3 regions of the Myceligenerans halotolerans genome follow, and region 2 is predicted to be linked to each of the others. Evidence: riboswitches for the same ligand, from Rfam matches in the RefSeq annotation. Region 2 holds a riboswitch; each other region holds the start of a gene.

Region 1 (4,626 bases), on a different contig from region 2:
CGCGGACGATCCCGGCACCAATTCCGCGACACGACGGCGGAAACGTCGCGCGGAGTCGCCCAGATCGGTACGTTTCCCCCATGAGCGACGAGCGCCAGATCACCTCTGACGACAGTGACGCCACCGAGGACGACGGCCGCATCGAACGGCTGCGGGAGCTCCTGACCGCCCCGATCAAGATCCCCGACTCCGAGAGCGGCGCGCGCGACGACGAACAGTCCGGCGACCCCGAGGAGTACCCGGCGCCGTCCGTCGACATCCCGCCGCACGTGCGCGCCGCCGCCGAGGCCGCCGCGCACGCCGGCGACGACGAGCCGCGCCGGACCAAGACCGGCAAGAAGCGCCGCACCTGGGCCGACGCCTTCCTCGACACCGGCAAGCGCGACCTGTCGGCCGCCGGTGGCGACGCCGCCGCCCAGCTCCTGACCCGGCTCGACGAGCTCGACCGCCGCACCGGCGAGGACGTCGCGCAAGCCCGGGCCCGCGCCGACGCCGCCGCGGAGACGGCCGACGCCGCGCGGCAGGGCCTGGACGAGGCCCGCGCCGAGACGCGCGAGGCCCGCGAGACCGCGGCCGCGCGGATCGACGACGTCGAGCAGCGGGTCACCGCCACCACCGACGCCACCGAGGCTGCGGACCGCGCGATCGCCGGCCTGCGCGAGAAGACCGAGGCACAGCGCGACGAGCTCGCCCGCCTGGCGGTATCGCTGGCCGACGCCGAGAAGTCCGCCACCGCCGCCCGCGACGCGGCGGCCGGTGCGGCGAAGAAGGCGGGCACGGCCACCGTCGTCGCGGTCGTCGCCGTCGTGCTGGCACTGGCCGCCCTCGGAGCGGCGTTCGCCCTCTGAGACGAGAGGCGGCCGGCGCACCCCGGGCGGTGTTCGCGCTGGCACCTTCATCGCCATGGCGCCCCTCGACGACTCCCCGCGGCACGCGGCGCACAGGCCTCAGCGGATGGCCTGGGATCCCCGGCCCCTCATCGCGGACCTCAAGGCCGGGGTCCAGGCGCAGCTCGCCCGGACCGACGACCCGGACACCGGACACCCGGGCGACGCGACGGTCTCCCAGCCCACCGTCGACGCCGGCATGAGCGACCCCGCGGGAGCCGACGGCGCCCGGGTCGGCGGCTCCGCGATGGTGCACGCCCCCACCCCGTCCGAGAGCAAGGACCGCAAGCACCTGCGCCGCGCCGCAGAGGCAGCCGAGGCAGCCGCCGCCCAGGCCGCCGGCGCCGCGTCCCAGGCGGCCATCACCGCCGAGCGGGCCCGGGCCGACGCACGGACCGCCCGCGAGGAGGCCGCCGCGGCACATGCGGCGGCCACCTCGGTGGTCGGCGAGCTCGCCGCCACCCGCGAGGAGGTCACCGTGCTGCACCAGGCGCTGGAGCAGGTCCAGGCCCGCGCCCGCCGCGACGTGCTCATCGCGTGGATCGCCGCCGGGGCCGCCCTGACCGCCGCGGCCGCCGGCCTCCTCATCGGATAGCGGACGGCGGGCGGGTCAGGACTCCAGGGCTCGCGCGCGGACGCCCGCGGCGTCCCAGAGCATGCCCAGGTGGTCCACCGGGCCGTGACCGCCCGGGCCGCCCACCCGCAGACTCTCGCCCCGGGCGATGGCCGCACGCAACCACGTCGTCGCACGCCGCAGCGCCTCGGGCCACGAGCCGGTCACGACCCGCAGCGTCGCCAGCGCCGAGGACAGGGAGCACCCCGTGCCGTGCGTGCTGGTGGCCACCAGGCGCGGCCCGCTGACGCCCGCCACCTCGCCGTGGGCCGAGACCAGCGCGTCCGGCGTGTCGGACGCGAGCAGGTGGCCGCCCTTGGCCAGGACCAGCACGTCGTGCACGGACGCCACCTCGCGCGCCTGCGCGAGCGCCTGCGCCCACGTGACGGCCTCGGACCCGCCGGTGAGCACGGCCAGCTCGGGGATGTTCGGGGTGACGACGTCGGCCAGGGACAGCAGGTCCCGCAGCGCCGCCTCCGCCCTCGGCTCCAGCAGGCGGTCGCCACTGGTGGCGATCATGACGGGGTCGAGCACGACGACGGGCGGGCGGACGCGCTCGAGCCAGACGCCGACGACGTCGGCCGCGCACGCCGTGCCCAGCATCCCGATCTTGACCGCGTCGACCTCGATGTCGTCGCTGACGGCGTCCAGCTGCTGGGCGACGAACGCCGCGGGCGGCGTGTGGACCGCCCGCACGCCCTGGGTGTTCTGCGCGGTCAGGGCCGTGATCACGGCCATCCCGTAGCCGCCGTGGGCGGCGATCGACTTCAGGTCCGCCTGGATTCCCGCCCCGCCCGACGGGTCGGATCCGGCGATCGACAGCACGCGCGGGACTCTCATGACGCCACCGCCGGCTCGCCCGCCGCACCCACCGCCGTCGCCGTGGCCGCAGGCAGCGGCATGGCCGTCGTCATGACCGTGGCCGGGAGACGATTCCCTGTTGCGCGCATCTCGACATTCCCTTCGCCGGCACTACCTGGATCAGGTTCGACGGGTGTGTTCTCAGCTGCCACGATTGCAGCACCCCGTGTCGATTTCTTTCCTAGTTTACGCAGCAGAAGGCTGGTTTGTCGACAAAAGTCCGGCTCGGCGCCGTGTCCGATCCATCACACCAGGGTCACGTGCACACCCGTACCGGGGCAAGCCCGGCGTCGTCACGCGCCGGCCCGGGCCAGGACCGCGCGGGCATGGCGCAGGACGGGCTCGTCCACCATCACGCCGTCCAGCGCGAACACCCCCGCGCCTCCCCCGGCCTCGTGGTCCGCCGCCGCGAGGATCCGCTCGGCACGCGCCACCTCCTCCGGGGTGGGGGCGTAGGCGTCCCGGATGACCCCGACATGCCTCGGGTGGATGCACGCCGTGGCCGCGAAGCCGGACGCGACGGCGTCCACGGCCTCCGCGCGCAGGCCGTCGAGGTCGTCGATGTCCAGGTGGACCGCGTCGATCGCCTGCTTCCCGGCCGCGCCCGCGGCCAGCAGGACCGTCGCCCGGGCATGCCGCGCCACGTCCCGGTACGCCCCCGGATCCCGTTCCCCCGGGCCGAACCGGCTGGACGTACCCCCCAAGGAGGCAACCAGGTCCTCCGCACCCCACATGAGGGCCACGACGCCCTCCCGCCGGGCGAGCGCGACCGCGTCCACGACACCGGCCGCCGTCTCGCACAGCGCCACGACGTCCAGCCCGTCCAGCACCGGCAGGCTCGCGTCCGCCTTGGCAACCATGACCGTGCGGAACGGCGTGGCCCGGACCGCCGCGAGATCGAGCTCGTGATCCGGAGTCCCGGGCGGGTTGACGCGCACGATCGTGCGCTCGGGCGCGAGAGCGAGGGCCTCGTCGGCCCCCGGCTCGCCGGAGCCGCCACGGGACGCATCCCTGCCGCGGGAACCGCCGACCCTGCTGCTACCCCGTGCCGCGCGGCCCGCCGCGACGAGGGCCTCGCGCGCGGCCGGCCGCGCCCCGGGCGCGACGGCGTCCTCGAGGTCGAGGATCACGCCGTCCGCCCGGGACGCGGCCTTGGCGAACCGGTCGGGCCGGTCCGCCGGGCAGAACAGGAGCGCGGGTCCCGGAATCACCACTGATCCCCCGCGTCCGGCACGTCGCCCGGCACTGCCGAGCCCTGCGCCGGCCCGCCCCCCGCTTCCGCGGCCTCGTGCGCCGCCTGCGTCCAGAACAGGCCGTTGCGCACCGCGCGTGCCACGACGACGTCGTCCTGGTTGCGGCCCACGTGCTCCAGCGTGACGATCCCCTGGCCCGGCCGGGAGCCGGAGGCCCGCTTGGCCACCACGTTCGTCTCGGCGTACACCGTGTCGCCGTGGAACACCGGCGCCGGGAACGTGACCCTCTCGAACCCGAGGTTCGCCACGAGCGTGCCGAGCGTGACCTGCCACGTGGACAGGCCCACCATCGTGGACAGCGTCCACATCGAGTTCATCAGGCGCTGGCCGAACGGCTGGGTCGCCGACCACGCCGCGTCCAGGTGCAGCGGCTGGCCGTTCATGGTCAGCGTGGTGAACTGGACGTCGTCGGCCTCGGTGGCGGTGCGGCCGGGCCGGTGCAGGTACCGGTCCCCGATCTCCATCTCCTCGAAGTACCGCCCCCGCTGGAGGATCTCGCGGCCCGGTGGCCGCTCCGTCGTCGGCTCCGTCACTGCAACCCCATCTCCCGGGCCAGCACCATGAGCTGCACCTCCGTGGTTCCCTCGCCGACCTCCAGCACCTTCGAGTCCCGGTAGTGCCTGGCCACGGCGTTCTCGTTGAGGAAACCGTACCCGCCCCAGATCTGCGAGGCGTCGCGCGCGTTGTCCATCGCTGCCTCCGACCCGATGAGCTTGGCCAGCGACGCCTCCGCCTTGAACGGGGCACCCGCCACGAGCTTCTGCGCCGCGTCCATCCACGCCAGCCGCGCCGAATGGGCGCGCGCCTGCATCCGTCCGAGGGTGAACGCGACGTGCTGGTTCTCCCCGATCAGCCGGCCGAACACCTTGCGCTCCTTGGCCCGGGCGAGCGCCTGCTCGTAGCAGCCCAGCGCCGCCCCCGCGCACAGCGCCGCGAACGCGACCCGGCCCTCGTCGAGGGCGCGCAGGAAGTTCGCGTACCCGCGGCCCTGCTCCCCCAGCATCGCCGAGTG
Region 2 (4,626 bases):
CGCGGATGCCAGGGCTTCCGCGCGAACGGGCACGTCGAGGTCGGCGGCCGCGAGTTCGGCAGCGGCCCTCACGGCGTAGTCGGCTCGAGCGGAGATCCTCATGCCCCTATTGTCTACCGGAATTAGCGGTTAAGGGACCCGACCGGCGCGGTCCAAGGCGCGCACGGCACGTGCCGCCGGCCGACCTTCTAGGGTGTAGTCATGACTTCCGACCGCGCCGCCGTCATCACCGTGTCGGACCGCTGTGCCCGCGGAGAGTCGGAGAATCGCTCCGGTCCCCTCGTGGTGCAGGTACTCGCCGAGCATGGGATCAGCGACGTCGTCACCCGCGTCGTACCGGACGGCATCGAGTCCGTCCGGGATGTCCTGCGGTGGACGCTCGCCCAGCAGGCCCGGCTCATCTTCACCACCGGAGGTACGGGGGTCACCCCTCGCGATCTCACGCCCGAGGGCACCCGTGGCCTCCTCGCCACGGAGATCCCAGGCATCGCCGAAGCGATCCGCGCCCAGGGCGCGAACGCGGGCGTCCCCACCGCGGTCCTGTCCCGGGGCCTCGCCGGCATCATCCGGATGCCCGACGGCGGCCGGCCCGCGCTCGTCGTGAACCTGCCCGGATCGACGGGAGGGGCCCGGGACGGCGCCGAGGTCGTCATGCCGCTCTGGCCGCACATCCGCGACCAGCTCGACGGCGGCGACCACACCTCCGCACCCACGTCGTAGCCCACCCGGTGGCCCACCCGTCGGATGAGGGCCGGTTCTCACGCGGTGTCGACAGCTCGAAGCTGTCAGCCGGTTCGGCGGCGGCGACGCGCGCCTGACAGAGCCGCAGCGGCCCGCGGACAGACAAGGCCGCGGCACACGCCGGAGCGATCAGCCGCCCGCGAACGGCGGGAGCACGTCCACTGTCGTCCCGTCCGGGACCGGAGTCCCGTCCGACGCCGCCCGGGCTCCAGCCACCAGAAGCGTGCACTTCGGCAGGACCTCGCTCAGCCCTGCCCCGTGCCGCGCGGCCAGCTCGGCCCGCAGCCCGCCTGCCGTCGTCGGGCCCGGGACGTCTTCCGTGCCGACACCCGACGCCTCTCGCGCTCCCGCGAAGTACCGCACCTGGATCATGGCGTCCCGGCCTCCGGACGAACCCAGTCACCCGACTTGCCGCCGGTCTTCGCCACGAGGCGGACGTCCGCGAGCGACACCGACTTGTCCAGGCCCTTGACCATGTCGACCACCGCCAGCCCGGCGACCGACACCGCGGTCAGCGCCTCCATCTCCACACCGGTGCGGTCGGCGGTGCGGACGGTGGCGGAGATGTGGACGCCGTCGTCGGTGACCTCGAGGTCCACCACCGCACCGTGCACGCCGATCACGTGTGCGAGGGGCAGGAGCTCGGCGGTGCGCTTGGCGCCCGCGATGCCGGCGATCCGGGCCACGGCGAGCACGTCGCCCTTCGGCACGTCCCCTGAGCGCAGGGCGGCCACGACGTCGGGCGCGCACGCGACGTGACCGGTCGCCGTCGCGGAACGAACGGTGGGCTGCTTGGCGGTGACGTCGACCATGCGGGCCTGGCCCCGGTCGTCGAGATGCGTGAAGGTCACGTGCTCAGCGTAGGAGATCGCGCGCCCGCTCTCACCGCCGTCCGTCCCTGGCGTTCCGCCCCGCTGTCGTCCCGGGGGCCGACCGGCCGGCCCCCGGGACGCGGTCATGACGAGCGAGCCGCCGAACGGGCGGCGATCCGGGCCACCGCCCGCTGCGCGCCGCGCGCGGCGACACGCTTGGCGAGCACGGCCGTCCCGGCGGCGACCGCGGCGAACACGGTCGCCTGGACCATGTCGAGTTCCGGGTCGTCAGGCTTGGTAGGTGCGTCTTTACCGGTGACCTGCTTCCAGATCAGCGCCAGAGCCTTCTGTGCCGCCCATCCGGCGGCGAACGTGAGGGCAATGGTGCCGATCTTCACCGCAAGTGTCGGTTCCGTCTCATTCTCGGCCACGGACCCACCGTATCGGCATCCGTGTCGGACAGCAGAGGTAGGCTGCCGAGAACAACGACAGGGGAGCCCCCGCCACCGAACGACGCGGGCGCTGAGAGTGCGGTTCGCCGCAGACCCTCGAACCTGATCCGGTTAGCACCGGTGGAGGAAGTCGAAAGGACCTTTCATGACCATGTTCCGCCGTACCGCCGTGACCGCGGCGACAGCTGCGTCCGCCGCGGCCGCCCTGCTGCTCACCGGCTGCACCGGGCAGCCCGCCGGCGAGCAGGACGCCGATGCCTCGCCGGCGTCGGACACCGTCACGCTCGTCACGCACGACTCGTTCGCCCTCAGCGACGGCATCCTCGAGGAGTTCGAGGAGGAGAGCGGGTACACGGTCGAGGTGAACGCCGCCGGAGACGCCGGCACGCTCGCGAACCAGCTCGTGCTGACCAAGGACGCGCCGCTCGGCGACGCGGTGTTCGGTATCGACAACACGTTCGCGTCGCGCGTCACCGACGAGGGCGTGATCTCCGGCGACCTCGAGCAGATCGACCAGGGCGACGTCTGCATCAACGCGGACAAGGAGTGGCTCGCCGAGCAGAACCTGGACGCCCCCGAGACCCTCGAGGACCTCGCCGAGCCCGAGTACCAGGGCCTGCTCGTCGTGACGAACCCCGCGACGTCGTCCCCCGGACTCGCGTTCCTGCTGGCCACGTACGACGCGTTCGGGCCCAACGGCTTCGGCGACTACTGGTCGGCGCTGCGGGAGAACGACGTCAAGGTCGTCGACTCCTGGGAGGACGCCTACTACGTCGACTTCTCCGGCGCGGACGGGGAGGGCGACCGCCCGCTCGTCCTGTCGTACGCGACGTCGCCGGCCTACACCGTGACCGAGGACGGCGAGTCGACCACCACCGCGCTGCTCGAGACCTGCTTCCGCCAGGAGGAGTACGCCGGCGTGCTGACCGGCGCCGAGAACCCGGACGGCGCCTGGGAGCTGGTGAGGTTCCTGCAGTCGGAGACGGTCCAGGCGGACCTGCCCGGTTCGATGTACATGTATCCGGCCGACGAGGACGTCGCCCTGCCCGAGGAGTGGGCCAAGCACGCCCCGCTCGCCGACGACCCGTACCAGGTGGATCCGGCGGAGATCGCGGAGCACCGTGACGAGTGGATCGAGGCGTGGACCGCGATCGTGCTGGGATGAGCGCCCGGCGGACGTCCGATCCGCGAGGGTTCCATGCGCGGACGCGTTCACGGGCCCCAGGGGGCCCTCCACTTCGGGAAAGATACGTCCGCGCCTGGTCCCCTGACGCTCCGGCAATCCGCCGAGCGCTCGCCTGGGGCACGGTCGCGCTCATCCCGCTGCTGTTTGTGGGGCTGTTCTTCGCGTGGCCCGTGGCGACGCTGGTGGCGCGCGGATTCGTCGCCGACGGCGCGCTCGACCTGACCGGGTTCGCGGACGTCCTCGGCCGCCCGCGTACCTGGCGCCTGGTCGGCCTGACGCTCGCCCAGTCCCTCCTCGGTACGGCGTTCTCGCTCCTCGCCGGACTGCCCGTCGCGTTCCTCCTGTACCGCCGCGCGTTCCCCGGCCGAGGCCTGCTGCGCGGACTGGTGACCGTCCCCTTCGTGCTCCCGACCGTGGTGGTCGGCGTGGCGTTCCGCAGCCTGTTCGTGCCCGACGGCGCGCTCGGGTTCCTCGGCCTGGAGGAGACCCTGGGCGGGATCGTCGTCGCGCTCGTCTTCTTCAACCTCTCCGTCGTGGTGCGCACCGTGGGCGGGCTCTGGGAGCGCCTCGACCCTCGCGCCGAGCAGGCGGCCGCCGCACTCGGCGCCTCGCCCCAGCGCGTGTGGTGGACGGTCACGCTGCCGTCGCTGGCCCCCGCGCTCGTCTCGGCGGCGTCGGTCGTGTTCCTCTTCTGCGCGACGGCGTTCGGCGTCGTCATGGTGCTCGGCGGCGCGCGGTACGGCACCGTCGAGACCGAGATCTGGGTGCGCACCACGCAGTTCCTCGACCTGCGGTCGGCGGCCGTGCTCTCGATCCTGCAGCTCGTCGTCGTGGCTGCCGCCCTCGCCATCTCCGCGCGCACCCGCAGCCGGCGCGAAGCCGCCCTGCACCTCGTCAGCGACCGCACGTCGGCCCGGCCGCTGCGCTGGTCGCGTGGTGACGTGGCGATGGTGGCGGCTACCGCCGCCGTCGTCGGCGGACTGATCCTGCTACCGCTCGGCGGCCTCGTGCTGCGCTCGTTCCGCGGACCCGACGGCGCTCTCGGGCCGGCGAACTACGTCGCGCTCGGCACCACCGGCGAGCGCGGCGCGCTGACCGTCACGGTCTGGGAGGCGCTCGGCAACTCCCTGCGCACCGCGACATGGGCGTGTGCGATCGCGCTGGTCGTGGGCGGCCTGGTCGCGCTCCTCGCGTCCCGCCGCCCGCGCGGGACCGGAGCCCGCCGGGCGGTGTCCCTGCTGGACGGCTTGTTCATGCTGCCTCTCGGCGTGTCCGCCGTGACCGTGGGCTTCGGGTTCCTCGTCACCCTCGACCAGCCGCTCGGCGTCCAGTACGACCTGCGCACCTCGCCCGCGCTCGTGCCGATCGCGCAGGCGGTGGTCGCGGTCCCGCTCGTGGCACGCACCGTGCTGCCGGTGCTGCGCGCCATCGACCC
Region 3 (4,626 bases), on a different contig from region 2:
TGCCTGACCAGAGGCCCGGCACCGCCTGTCAGCTCGAGGCGCCGACCTGGGGGTCCGGGAGGTAGACCGTGCCGCCCGCGGCGAGGAACTCCTCCGACTTGGCCGCCATGCCGGCGCGGGCCTCGGCCTCCGTGAGCGCGCCCGGCGCCGCACCGGCAATCACCTGCTGTTCGGCCGCGCCGCCGAACTCGTCGCGGATGTCCTGCGAGATCTTCATGGAGCAGAACTTCGGCCCGCACATCGAGCAGAAGTGCGCCGTCTTGGCGGCCTCCGCCGGAAGCGTCTCGTCGTGGAACTCCTGCGCGAGCTCCGGGTCGAGCGAGAGCGCGAACTGGTCGCGCCAGCGGAACTCGAATCGGGCCTTGCTCAGGGCGTCGTCGCGCTCACGCGCACCGGGGTGCCCCTTGGCGATGTCGGCGGCGTGCGCCGCGATCTTGTAGGTGACGACGCCGGTGCGCACGTCGTCCTTGTTCGGCAGGCCGAGGTGCTCCTTGGGCGTGACGTAGCAGAGCATCGCGGTGCCGTACCGGGCGATCTCGGCGGCGCCGATCGCCGAGGTGATGTGGTCGTAGCCGGGGGCGATGTCGGTGACGAGCGGGCCGAGCGTGTAGAACGGCGCGCCGTCGCACAGTTCCTGCTGCCGCTCCACGTTCTCCCGGACGAGGTGCAGCGGGACGTGGCCGGGGCCCTCGACCATGACCTGCACGTCGTACTCCCAGGCCCGCTTCGTGAGCTCGGCGAGGGTGTCGAGCTCGGCGAACTGGGCGGCATCGTTCGCGTCCGCGATGGAGCCGGGGCGTAGGCCGTCACCCAGGGAGAACGCGACGTCGTAGGCGGCGAAGATCTCGCACAGCTCGTCGAAGTGCGTGTAGAGGAAGCTCTCCCGGTGGTGCGCGAGGCACCAGCCGGCCATGATCGAGCCACCACGCGAGACGATCCCCGTGACGCGGTCCGCCGTGAGCGGCACGTACCGCAGCAGCACGCCGGCGTGCACGGTCATGTAGTCCACACCCTGCTCGCACTGCTCGATCACGGTGTCGCGGTAGATCTCCCAGGTCAGCGCGTTCGCGTCGCCGTTCACCTTCTCCAGTGCCTGGTAGATCGGCACGGTACCGATCGGGACCGGCGAGTTGCGCAGGAGCCACTCCCGCGTGGTGTGGATGGCGTCGCCGGTGGACAGGTCCATCACGGTGTCCGCGCCCCAGCGGGTCGCCCACTGCAGCTTCTCCACCTCCTCCGCGATGGAGCTGTGCACGGCGGAGTTCCCGATGTTCGCGTTCACCTTCACCGTGAAGGCCCGGCCGATGATCATCGGTTCGGACTCGGGGTGGTTGACGTTGTTCGGGATGATGGCGCGCCCCGCGGCGACCTCGGACCGGACCAGTTCGACGTCGCAGCCCTCCCGGAGGGCCACGAACCGCATCTCCGGGGTGATCTCGCCGCGACGGGCGTAGTGCATCTGGGTGACGGTGCGCCCGGGAAGCGCCCGGCGCGGTGGCCGCTGCGTGCCCTTCCATTCGTCCTCGGCGGGGCGACGGCGCCGGCCGTCGTCGGCCGCCGCGGGTGGGCGGCCCTCGTACTCCTCGGTGTCGCCGCGTTCCGCGATCCACTCGGCGCGAGCCGCCGGAAGCCCGTGGTTCGGGTCGCACGCCGGACCGTCGGTCCGGTAGACCCGGACGGGGGCGTTCGGGGTGCCGTCGGGCGACGGCGCGAGGGTGATCTCGGTGACAGGGACCCGCAGGCCGCTCTCGTGGTCGACGTCGTACGCGAGCGTGCGCGAAGGGATGGTGGTCATCACTCTCCAACTTCCTACGCCGGAATTACCCGGTCAGGTTCGACGGTCCGGGCCGCGACAGCCCGATCTCAGCCCTTGCGAGGGCACCCGTGGGATCGAGGGTCACGTTACAACACGTCGGCAGTCGCGCGTCAACTGTGGGGCCGTACATCTTCAGCGAGCGCCACCTGGTTCGCAAACAGGCCTCTGACCTGGGATGATATGACGCCGTGGACGACATGACAGTGCAACGCGTACCCCCAGGGCCGGTTCTCGACGCCTTGCGCACCTACCACTGGCTGCCTGCCCGGTGGGGCTCCGTCCACCCGGTTCTGCTCGAAGCCGCGCTCGATCTCGCCGACGGCGACCCGCGGCGCCTCCGGGTCGACGGCGACGGCACCGTGGCGGTGCTGAACCGACCTGCGCAGCCAGAGGAGGGCTGACACGGTGTGCGCATGACGGGCGTGCCGAGCCGCATCGCACCGTTGCTGGAGATCGTGGAGAAGAGGCTGTACGGTCCTCGTGACAGGCCCTGATACTGCCGCCGACCTGGGGGTTTCCTTCGTGAGTGCTGGTGAGTTCCGGCTGCTGGTGACCGGCGGTGGGACGGGTGGTCACACGTATCCGGCCTTGACGACGGCGCAGGCGTTGCAGGCGCGGCTCGCGGTGGAGGGCGTCGTGGTGCGGGTGTTGTGGGCAGGCGCTGCGGGTGGTCTGGAAGAGCGTGTCGCGCAGGAGGAGGGGATCGAGTTCGCGCCGGTGGCGACAGGCAAGATTCGTCGGGCGTCCAATCCGTTGGCGATGCTGAGCGTGGAGAACATGCGGGACCTGGCCCGGGTGCCGGTCGGTGTGGCGCAAGCGCATGGGGTGGTTTCCGGGTTCCGGCCCGATGCCGTGCTGTCGACGGGCGGGTACGTGGCGGTTCCGATCGGTCTGGCGGCGGCGATGTTGCGGCGGCCTCTGGTGGTGCATGAGCAGACGGTCCGTCTCGGGCTGGCGAATCGTGCGCTGGTGCGCGGGGCGAGCAGGGTGGCCGTGTCCTCGCCCTCCACGCTCGATCTGCTGCCCGAAGGAGCGCGGCAGCGGGCGGTCGTGACGGGGAATCCGGTGCGTGCGGAGGTGCTGTCGGGTGAGGCGATCAAGGCGGTCGACGTGCTCGGTCTCGATTCCTTCGATCCCGGTCTGCCGGTGGTGTACGTGACCGGTGGGGCGCAGGGTTCGGTGCAGATCAACACGCTGATCGCGCAGTCGTTGCCGTGGCTGCTGGGCCGGGCGAACGTGATCCATCAGTGCGGTCCGGCCAACGTGGAGACGATGCGCGAGGCGGCGGCCGGGCTGCCGCCGGAGGCGGCGGGCCGGTATCGGGTACTGGGGTTCGTGGGGACCGAGCTACCGGACGTGCTGGCACTGGCCGACGTGGTGGTGTCCCGTTCAGGGGCGGGCACGATCGCGGAGCTGACCGCCCTGGGCAAGCCCTCGCTGCTGGTGCCGCTGGCGTCGTCGGCGGGTAACGAGCAGGCGCACAACGCACATCGTCTGCGAGACGTCGGTGCGGCGGTCGTTCTTGAGGGCGATATCGCCGCAGCGGATCTCCAGGCCAGGATCGAACCACTGCTGGACGACGCCGGGCGACGCGAGCGCATGGCTCACGCCGCCCGGGAGCACGGCCGCCCGGACGCGGTCGAAAGGCTGGTGGACGTGTTGCTGAACGCCGCCCGGGGCCGTGACCGCAGCGCGGATCGTCGCGGCATCCGCCGACAATCGAGGGACGCTCAACCTGCACGATCCACGTCCGATACCGGCAGGAATCACCAGTTCCGGTAGGGGACTGCACTGGTCGCGCACGTCCAGCGCGGTCCATGAGCCCGGGAGTCTCCCGGGCGGGCCTGTTCGCAGACACTCTCCTAGGCTCGGAGCGTGCCCACCATCGAGAATCTGCTGTCGCGCATCGACCGAATCGCCGGCGGACGCCAGTCCGGCGTCCAGGTTCCCGAGAAGGCCCGTACGCACCCGAAGACCCGGCGCGCGTTCACCTGGATCACGTGGCTCCTGGCCGCCGAACTCGTCATCGGAATCGGCGCCGTCATCTTCGCCGTCGTCCTGGCCCAGGACGGACAAGCCGTCCCGTTCGCGGTCTGGATGCGCACCATCGTCGTGCTCGCCATGACCCTCACCCTGTTCTACTTCGCCTGGCGAGCCGCGCAGGGCTGGAGGTGGGCCTACCAGCGACTCCGCCTGTTCTCCCAGATCTTCCCCGTCATCACCCTCGTCGTGGCCGCGATCCCCGGCCTCTACCCGACATGGATGGTCACCGAACAGATCATCTTCAGCCTCATCATGATCGGCATCGCCGACTTCCTCACCAGCGACCACATGCGCACCGCCTACCGCGCACCCGGCACCACGAGCCAGGCCCCGGCGAGCGGCACGTAGACCGCCGCCCGCGCGCTACCAGCGAGGCGAGGGAACGGCGAACGATCCCCGCCGTTGGACGGGGACCGTTCGATGTGCCGCTGACGGTGGCTCAACCTCGCCGCTGCCACATGCCCGCGTTCATTCCCCGAGCCGCTTGAACGGCCGCGTGGAGAACACCACCTCGACCGCCACGCCGAAGTACTCGGCGATCCGGAGCGCGAGGTACAGCGACGGGCTGTACTCCCCTCGCTCCAGATACCCGACCGTCTGGTAGTGCACGCCGAGCGCCTCCGCGAGCTCGCGCCGCGAGATCCCCCTCTCGGCCCGGAGCATCGCGATCCGGTTGTGGACGACGTCGGTGGTGGTCTCGCCCACTGCTCACCATCCCTGTGCCATGACGCGATCCCGCGCCTCGGCGACGGCCGCTCCGGAGGCCC

What was found. A riboswitch is a leader RNA that binds a small molecule or an ion and turns the genes downstream of it on or off. The one in region 2 is predicted to bind thiamine pyrophosphate.
Region 1: it holds a riboswitch for thiamine pyrophosphate, as region 2 does, so the genes downstream of both, thiD (bifunctional hydroxymethylpyrimidine kinase/phosphomethylpyrimidine kinase) here and ACYVK5_RS24675 (thiamine ABC transporter substrate-binding protein) in region 2, are expected to answer to the same signal.
Region 3: it holds a riboswitch for thiamine pyrophosphate, as region 2 does, so the genes downstream of both, thiC (phosphomethylpyrimidine synthase ThiC) here and ACYVK5_RS24675 (thiamine ABC transporter substrate-binding protein) in region 2, are expected to answer to the same signal.

Annotation. Positions count from the first base shown of each region.
Region 1 is NZ_BAAGRL010000021.1:183,191-187,816, forward strand. Features, by position in the region: gene ACYVK5_RS14335 (hypothetical protein) at 81-848, shown strand; gene ACYVK5_RS14340 (hypothetical protein) at 904-1,482, shown strand; gene thiD (bifunctional hydroxymethylpyrimidine kinase/phosphomethylpyrimidine kinase) at 1,498-2,340, opposite strand; TPP riboswitch at 2,441-2,538, opposite strand; gene ACYVK5_RS14350 (HpcH/HpaI aldolase/citrate lyase family protein) at 2,655-3,575, opposite strand; gene ACYVK5_RS14355 (MaoC family dehydratase) at 3,569-4,078, opposite strand; gene ACYVK5_RS14360 (acyl-CoA dehydrogenase family protein) at 4,144-4,626, opposite strand, start outside.
Region 2 is NZ_BAAGRL010000057.1:157,141-161,766, reverse strand. Features, by position in the region: gene ACYVK5_RS24700 (RrF2 family transcriptional regulator) at 1-102, opposite strand, end outside; gene ACYVK5_RS24695 (MogA/MoaB family molybdenum cofactor biosynthesis protein) at 202-720, shown strand; gene ACYVK5_RS24690 (MoaD/ThiS family protein) at 871-1,113, opposite strand; gene moaC (cyclic pyranopterin monophosphate synthase MoaC) at 1,110-1,592, opposite strand; gene ACYVK5_RS24680 (DUF4235 domain-containing protein) at 1,697-1,984, opposite strand; TPP riboswitch at 2,034-2,151, shown strand; gene ACYVK5_RS24675 (thiamine ABC transporter substrate-binding protein) at 2,151-3,170, shown strand; gene ACYVK5_RS24670 (ABC transporter permease) at 3,167-4,626, shown strand, end outside.
Region 3 is NZ_BAAGRL010000004.1:364,310-368,935, reverse strand. Features, by position in the region: gene thiC (phosphomethylpyrimidine synthase ThiC) at 29-1,795, opposite strand; TPP riboswitch at 1,790-1,894, opposite strand; gene ACYVK5_RS02545 (hypothetical protein) at 2,005-2,217, shown strand; gene ACYVK5_RS02540 (UDP-N-acetylglucosamine--N-acetylmuramyl-(pentapeptide) pyrophosphoryl-undecaprenol N-acetylglucosamine transferase) at 2,339-3,598, shown strand; gene ACYVK5_RS02535 (hypothetical protein) at 3,701-4,207, shown strand; gene ACYVK5_RS02530 (helix-turn-helix transcriptional regulator) at 4,328-4,564, opposite strand; gene ACYVK5_RS02525 (ABC transporter permease) at 4,568-4,626, opposite strand, start outside.